Linked DNA regions of Oleidesulfovibrio alaskensis DSM 16109. The protein of the gene in region 2 interacts with the protein of the main gene of each other region in a pairwise test. Links are inferred from orthologs where the notes say so. Each region holds a gene or a part of one and is shown on either strand. Other genes may lie near its edges.

Evidence for each region. The genes of interacting proteins can lie anywhere in the genome.
Region 1: the proteins of pheT (region 2) and secD interact in binary tests that used the Escherichia coli proteins (3 or more experiments, as listed by UniProt). The link is inferred for Oleidesulfovibrio alaskensis DSM 16109 from one-to-one orthologs.

What each region holds. Positions count from the first base shown.
Region 1 is NZ_AXWQ01000015.1:55,568-58,471, reverse strand. It holds secD (protein translocase subunit SecD), read left to right. Parts: upstream 1-608; coding sequence 609-2,201; downstream 2,202-2,904. Other genes in the region: secF (protein translocase subunit SecF), read left to right, coding at 2,214-2,904; yajC (preprotein translocase subunit YajC), read left to right, coding at 63-422. UniProt on the Escherichia coli protein: Part of the Sec protein translocase complex. Interacts with the SecYEG preprotein conducting channel. SecDF uses the proton motive force (PMF) to complete protein translocation after the ATP-dependent function of SecA.
Region 2 is NZ_AXWQ01000013.1:38,589-44,056, reverse strand. The notes cover bases 1-3,048. They hold pheT (phenylalanine--tRNA ligase subunit beta), read left to right. Parts: upstream 1-347; coding sequence 348-2,750; downstream 2,751-3,048. Other genes in these bases: H586_RS0108435 (MerR family transcriptional regulator), read left to right, coding at 2,963-3,048; pheS (phenylalanine--tRNA ligase subunit alpha), read left to right, coding at 1-188. Also shown: more of H586_RS0108435, read left to right, coding at 3,049-3,334; rpe (ribulose-phosphate 3-epimerase), read left to right, coding at 3,353-4,006; tkt (transketolase), read left to right, coding at 4,238-5,468.

The DNA.
Region 1 (2,904 bases), on a different replicon or contig from region 2:
AGATTGCGTTTTCCCGCATCTGCGGGCTGCAACGCAAGAAACCTGACTGGCAAGGAGGATATATGTTCTCGACTAGTGTGGCCTATGCCATGGGTGCCGGCGCGGAAGCCGGAGCACAGGGTGGCAACCCGATCATGAGCTTTGTGCCCCTGATTCTGATGTTCGCGATTTTCTACTTCATGCTCATCCGGCCTCAGCAGAAAAAGGCAAAAGAGCATCGCGAAATGCTTGGTAACCTGAAAAAAGGTGACCGTGTGATCACCGGCGGCGGCCTGTATGGACGTATCGTCGAAGTGAGTGATGAATGGCTGTCCGTTGACCTCGGGCAGACTGTCGTCAAAGTCGGCCGCGGTTTCATTTCCGGTCTTGCCGATCCCAAAAACGGCAAAAAAGAAGAACCCGCCAAGGACAGCAAGAAATAACGACGCTCCGGCGTCTTTTTATGCAAGCATACAGAAAAGACCGCCTCCCGCGGTCTTTTCTGCCTGAATGCTTGCTTTTTTGTTGTAAAGAAGCCTGATGCCCCGCATCGGGCGACAAGGCACGCCTGCCTGCAGCAGCAGGTACACAACGGCGTGTTTTTCAGCCCACTGAATAGAGGAGTTGCAATGAAAGAGGGCCTGCGATGGAGAATCGCGCTCACACTCGTTGTGGCAGTGATGGGGCTGGCCTATACACTGCCTAGCATTCCCGCCTTCAAATCCTCCCCGTTGCAGAAAATCCTGCCCGACAACAAAGTCAGCCTCGGCCTTGACCTTATGGGCGGTATTCATCTGACACTGGGTGTAGATGTGGACAAAGCGCTGGAAAACGCATTGTCCCAGACGGGAAATGATCTGCGTGAGATCGCGCGTGACGAAGGAATTTTTCTTATGCGGCCCCGCGTGGTCGCAGGAGACCGGCTGGAATTCATTCTGCTGAAAAAAGAGCAGCGGGGTGAACTGGATAGCCTGCTGAAAAAACAGTTCGAAAGACTTACTGTTTCGCCCCCTCAGGTGCTGAACGACGGCAGGGTGAAATATTCTCTGGCCTTCAGCTCTGAGTACAAAAAGTATCTTTCTAATCTGGCACTTGATCAGGCCGTTAAAACCATCCGCAACCGTATTGACCAGTTCGGCGTGGCCGAACCCGACATACGCAAGCAGCAGGACAACCGCATTCAGGTGCAGCTGCCCGGCCTTAACGATCCGGAAAGGGCCATCCAGATCATCGGCAAAACCGCCCACCTTGAGTTCAAGATGGTGCGCGACGATGTGGATCCCGCCAATGTGGCCAGAGGCATTGTTCCGCCCGGAACTGAAATCCGCGAGATGCAGGAACGGGGCGCCTCGGGTGCCTCGATACCCGTTGTAGTCAACCGCGAAGCGGTAATGACCGGCGAAAATATTGTGGACGCCCGCGCCAGCTTCGACCAGTTCAACCAGCCCTACGTCATCATGACCTTCAACGACCGCGGGGCACGGATGTTTGAACTGGTGACCGGTGAAAACAAAGGTAAGCGGATGGCCATTGTGCTGGACGGCAAAGTGTACTCCGCGCCTGTTATTCAGGAAAAAATCAGAGGCGGGCGGGCCAGCATCACAGGCCGCTTCAGCGATGCCGAAGCACACGACCTTGCGCTTGTGCTGCGTGCCGGCGCATTGCCCGCACCGGTACATATTCTTGAAGAACGGTCTGTCGGCCCTTCGCTGGGCCAGCAGTCCATTGACCAGGGTGTCACCGCGGCTCTGGCCGGCGGTGTGCTGGTGGTCATATTCATGGTTGTCTACTACGGTTTCGCCGGTCTGGTTGCCAACGTGGCACTCAGTTTCACTCTGGTGCTCATCCTTGCTGGCCTTGCCGGATTCGGGGCAACCCTGACGCTGCCGGGCATTGCCGGCATCATCCTGACACTGGGGATGGCCGTAGACGCCAACGTACTGATCTTCGAACGAATCCGGGAAGAACTGCGTAAGGGGCTAACCCCCCGGGCAGCCATTCAGGAAGGGTACAGCAGGGCCACTCTGACCATTGTGGATGCCAACATCACCACCATCATAGCGGCTGTCATTCTGTATCAGTTCGGAACCGGCCCGATACGCGGTTTTGCCGTCACGCTGAGTCTCGGCATTCTGGCCTCCATGTTCACCGCTATCTTTGTATCGCGCGTGCTTATGGATATCTGGAGCCTGAAACGCCAGGGCCGAAAGCTCAGCATCTAAGGAGAGGAATTCATGGGATTGTCCATAATAAAGCCCGATATCAATATTGATTTTGTCGGTCTGCGCAAAATATCTCTGTGCCTTTCCGGAGTGGTTCTCCTTGTCGGGCTGCTTTCGCTTTTCATCAAAGGCGGCCCGAGCTACGGAATTGACTTTGCCGGCGGGGTGGTGGTGCAGGTGCAGTTTGACCGCTCCGTCGAGCCGGCCGCCATCAAGAGCAGTCTGGAAGACCTTAACCTTCCTGGACTGAGCGTGCAGCGTTTCGGAGACAGCGCAGACAATGAATACCTCGTGCGCGTTTCGCAGGCGGGAGAAAATCCCGAAGATCTGCGCAGTGACATTGCACAGGCTTTTACCGGAAAACTTCCGGGGGCCAGCTATGAAATCAAACGGCTGGAAATGGTAGGCCCGAAAGTAGGGGCCGATCTGCGCTCGAAAGCGGTTGAAGCTCTTTACTTCGCCGTGCTGCTCATTGCCATTTACATCTCAGGCCGTTTTGAACAACGCTGGTTCACCGCGGGTATCATGGCCGCGGCCCTTGCCACCGGCATGTATCTGCTGGGCCAGCTGGGTATAAGCAAAGCAGGTCTGGTGTTTGCCGCCTTGCTGCTTACGCTTGCGCTCTGCTGGAAGCTGAAGCTCAACTTCGCACTGGGGGCGCTTGTGGCGCTCATACACGACGTAACCATTACGGTGGGGCTTT
Region 2 (5,468 bases):
GGGTGGAGATTCTGGGCTGCGGCATGATAGACCCCGAGGTCTTCAAATCCGTCGGCTATGATCCTGAAGTCTACTCCGGTTTTGCATTCGGTCTGGGTGTGGAGCGTGTGACCATGCTCAAATACGGCATCGGCGATCTGCGTATGTTCTTTGAGAACGACGTGCGCTTTTTGCGGCAGTTTGCCTGATGCGGTTGTGCCGCGCGGCCTGCGGGCCGGTGCGGATGACCTGTTGCGTATTTGCTGCGGGGCGCTGCATGTGCCCCGCTGCGTGGCCTGCCGGATGCGCGGCAAACCAGAATTCAAGCCTGCATGACCGGACTCGCTGTCCGGCCACGGGAGACGAGGATGCTTCTTAGTCTTAATTGGCTGCGGGAATTTGTTCCCTATACAGGCACGGCACAGGAGCTGGGCGACCGGCTGACCATGCTGGGTCTTGAGCTTGAGGAAATTATCCGCCCGTTCGACGCCATAGCCGACATAGTAGTGGGCCATGTGCTTGAATGCGGCCGCCACCCCGAAGCGGACAAGCTGTCCGTGTGCAGGGTGGACGTAGGCACCGAGGTGCTGGATATCGTGTGCGGCGCGCCCAACGTGGCTGCCGGACAGAAGGTGCCGGTGGCCAAAGTGGGCGTCACCATGCCTTCCGGATTGAAAATCAAAAAAGCCAAGCTGCGCGGACAGCCTTCCTGCGGGATGATCTGTTCCGAATCCGAGCTTGAGCTTTCCGACGAATCCGACGGCATCATGGTGTTGCCGCAGGATTCTGTACCCGGCGTGCGGCTGGTCGACCTGCTGCAGCTTGACGACACGGTGCTCGATATCAGCATCACCCCCAACAGGGCAGACTGCCTTTCTGTTCTGGGGCTGGCACGCGAAGTGGCGCTTGCCTTTGATCTGCCGCTGACCATGCCGCAGCTTGAACTGCGCGAACAGGGCGAAGACGCCGGCAGTGACGTGACCATAGCCATTGCAGACGGTGCGCAGTGCCCAGTGTATCAGGGCCGCATCATCGAAGGTATCAGCACCTGTCCTTCTCCGCTCTGGATGCGCCACCGGCTCAAGTCGGTGGGTGTGCGTCCCATTTCCGCCATTGTGGATGTGACCAACTATATTCTTATGGAACTCGGCCAGCCGCTGCATGCCTTTGACCTTGACCTGCTTGAAGGGGCACGCATCGTCGTGGAAACGGCGGCGGAGGGTGAGCGCTTTACCACTCTGGACGGTCAGGAACGGGTGCTCAAGGCATCGGACCTGCTCATCAGGGACGGCGCCAAAGCCGTGGCGCTGGCCGGTGTGATGGGCGGAGCCAACACTGAAATCAACGATGCCAGCCGCAGGGTGTTTCTGGAATGCGCCGTCTTCAAACCGGCCACCATTCGCAGAACAGCCCGCAGGCTGGGGCTGAGCAGTGAATCTTCCTACCGGTTCGAGCGCGGTGTGGATCAGGTGCTTTCCACATTTGCCATGAACCGCGCAGCCCAGCTGATGTGCGAACTGAGCGGCGGCGTGCTGCGTCCCGGCGTATGCCGTGCAGAGCCCGCTCCGTGGCAGGCTGCACAGCTGCGGTTCCGCCCCGCCCGTGCTGCAGCGCTTCTGGGCATATCGCTTGATGACGGCTTCTGCCGTGAAACGCTGCAGAAGCTCGGATGCACGCTGAGCGGTGCTGATACGCCCGAATGGACGGTAACCGCCCCCAGTCACCGGCACGACCTTGAACGCGAAGCCGACCTGATAGAAGAAGTCGGCCGTGTTTACGGTATGGACAACATTCCTCCCGTGCTGCCCAAAGTTTCCAAGCCGCTGGAGCAGGGCCGTACGGACAGCGAATATGAATTCTGGGCGCGTATCAAGGCATGGGGCCGCGGTCTGGGGCTTAACGAGGCTGTGAACTACAGCTTTGTGGGGCACAAGGATCTTGATTTTCTCGGCCTGCCTGCCGGCAACCGCATATCCATCATGAATCCGCTGACCTCGGAGCAGGACGTGCTGCGCACAGAACTTGCTCCCGGTCTGCTGAACACTCTGCGGCACAACCTTGCTCAGGGCAGCACCGGACTTCAGGTGTTTGAACTGGCGCACATATTCGAGGCCGACCAGTCGTCTGACACTACCGCGCGTGAATCGGGCAGGCTCGGGCTGCTGGTTTACGGTCAGCGCTATCAGGACGGCTGGCCCCGCCGCGAAGAAGATGCCGGCTACGAAGACCTTAAGGGTATTGTGGAGCATCTGCTGCGCGTGCTTAATCTCGGTCCGGCTGCCTTTACCCTGCGCAAGGATCACAGCTGGCTGCTGCCCTGCGTGGAAATACGCGCGGGCAGTGTGTGCGCGGGCGTGGCAGGCCGCGTAAAACCCGATATCGCCGATGCCTATCATGCCCGCAAGGACGTGTGGATGGCGGAAATCGATCTGGACGCGCTGCGTACCCTTTGCCGCGATGTGGCGGTGCAGTTCAGCGCGTTGCCGGTGTTTCCGCCGGTCAAGCGCGACATCACCGTCATGGCGTCTGCCTCCGTGCCTGTGTCTGCCGTGACAGACCATGTACGCGGCATGAGCCTGAAGCTGTTCAGCGACATCGTGCTGGTTGACGTGTTTGAACCGGAAACGCCTGAAGGCGGGACTCCGGAGCGCAACCTGACCTTCCGGCTTACGTTCAGACATGCTGAGCGTACCCTCAAGGACAAGGAAGTGGACAAGGAACGCGACAAAGTGGCAGAATCGCTTACGGAAGCATTGGGAGTCCGTATCTAGACGCATATATCCGCCACAGCACTGTCCGGCGTGCGGCCGGACAGTGCTGTGAAGGTTGCGCTTAACAGCAGGGAATCATTCGTTTCGTCGGCATTCCGTCATATGGTCGGACGTGGCTGACGCGCCGCCTGCGGGCATATGCCCTTGCCGCGGCACGGACGGACATCCGCAGCACCGGCTGGTGCGTGCTGCTTCCAGCAAAGGGAGAAGGCATGTCAGGCACCGTTTACCGGATAGGCGAAGCCGCCAGATTACTCAACCTGAAGACGTATGTTCTGCGCTTCTGGGAAACGGAGTTTCCCCAGCTGGTGCCGGAGCGTGCAGAAAGCGGTCAGCGCCTGTACACCGAAGAGAACATAGCGCTGCTCAGGCAGATACGGTACATGCTGCATGAGCAGGGGTTGACCATTGAAGGCGCCAGAAAAGTGCTGGCGGAACAGCAAAGCAGCCGGAAGCAGCAGGCGGAGCCGCAGACATGCGCCCCTGCCGCGCCTGTGGCTGAAAACGGTATCGTGCGGGAAGTCATAGACGAGCTTCAGGTGCTGCGCACCATGCTGCACGCTGCCGGAACGGACCGCATGTAACGGTCCCGGGGAACCACTATGATTTTATCTCCTTCGTTGCTTTCTTCCGACTACGGAAGGCTGGCGGACGAACTTGCCGCTCTTGAAGACGCAGGCCTTTCGTGGGTGCACTGGGATGTCATGGACGGCATGTTTGTGCCTAACATCACGCTGGGAGCACCCATCATCAAAAAGCTGCGCAAAGCCAGCGGACTTTTTTTTGATGTGCACCTGATGGTGCAGGCACCCGAACGCTATATAGCGGATTTTGCCGACGCCGGTGCCGATATGCTGGTGGTGCACGCCGAAGCCACAAACCATCTGGAGCGTACCCTGAGCGAAATCCGCCGCATGGGCGTTCAGTGCGGCGTGGCTCTCAATCCGCATACGCCGCTCTGTGTGCTTGAGTACGTGCTGGATCAGCTAGACATGGTGCTGATCATGAGCGTCAACCCCGGCTTCGGCGGGCAGAAGTTCATACCCTTCACCATGCGAAAAATAGAAGAACTTTCCGCCATGATCACCGCCAGAGGGCTGAAAACCCTCATTCAGGTAGATGGCGGCGTGGATCCTGAAAACACACCGGAGCTGGTGCGCCGCGGGGCGGATGTGCTGGTCTCCGGATCTGCTTTTTTCGGGCATCCTCCCTATCGTCAGCGGCACGATGCCTTTCAGGCAGCGGCAGCCCGGTAGCAGTCATGTAATGGAACGGGGCACGGTAACACGTGCCCCTTTTTCGGGCTTCCGGCTTGATTCCTGTGCGGATGAACAGTCGCGTCCGGCGGATGGTGCCGCGGTGTCGTCGGTGCCGCCGTTTTTTGAAAAATGATTTCAGTGGTTGTCTTCCCCGCTTCAAGCGACTAGGGATGCACCAGCCGGCGCGGGTTTACGCACCGGCAATCAGTCACTCTTCAGGAGGATCAGATGGCTTCCCGCAAGGATCTTGCCAACGCTATCCGCGCACTCAGCATGGACGCCGTGGAAAAGGCCAAATCAGGCCACCCCGGTGCGCCCATGGGTATGGCCGACATGGCCGAAGTTCTGTGGAACGATTTCATGAAGCATAACCCCGCCAACCCCGGCTGGGCAGACCGCGACCGCTTCGTGCTTTCCAACGGACACGGTTCCATGCTTATTTATTCGCTGCTGCACCTTTCCGGCTACGATCTCAGCATCGACGACATCAGAAATTTCCGGCAGCTGCATTCCAAAACTCCGGGCCACCCCGAATACGGCGTGACCCCCGGCGTGGAAACTACCACCGGCCCGCTGGGGCAGGGCATCGCCACGGCCGTGGGCATGGCCATGGCAGAGCGCATGCTGGCCGAAGCCTTCAACCGCGACGGATTCACCGTTGTCGATCACCACACCTATGTGTTTCTGGGTGACGGCTGCATGATGGAAGGTCTGTCGCATGAAGCCTGCTCTCTGGCCGGTACGCTGGGCCTGGGCAAGCTTGTGGCGCTGTACGATGATAACGGCATTTCCATTGACGGTCGTATTGACAGCTGGTTCGGCGATGATACCCCCGCCCGTTTCCGTGCCTACGGCTGGCATGTGGTGGCCGGTGTGGACGGGCACGATGCCGAAGCCGTGCGCAAAGCCATTGAAGAAGCCAGAGCAGAAACAGGACGTCCCAGCCTGATCTGCTGCAAGACCAAGATAGGCATGGGCGCCCCCAATATGGCTGATTCCAGCAAAGTGCACGGTGCGCCGCTGGGTGCGGATGAAATAGCCGCCACCCGCGCCAACATAGGTTGGAATCATCCTCCGTTCGAGATTCCGGCCGATGTGTATGCAGGTTGGGACGCACGGCCCAGAGGCGCTGCCGCCCAGCAGGTATGGGATGACATGTTTGCTGCTTATGCCGCAGCACACCCTGCGCTTGCCGCGGAATTCACCCGCCGCATGGCAGGCGATCTGCCCGAAGGCTGGAAGGAGCTTTGCGAAAAAGCACTGGCGCAGATTGTGGCCGCTGCCGAAAACCTTGCCACCCGCAAGGCCTGCAACAAATCGCTTGAAGCCATCGGCCCTGCGCTGCCCGAAATGGTGGGCGGTTCCGCCGACCTTACCGGCTCCGTAGGTACCAAATGGAGCGGCAGCAGGCTGCTGGACAGCGCCAACTGGGGCGGCAACTATATTTCCTATGGTGTGC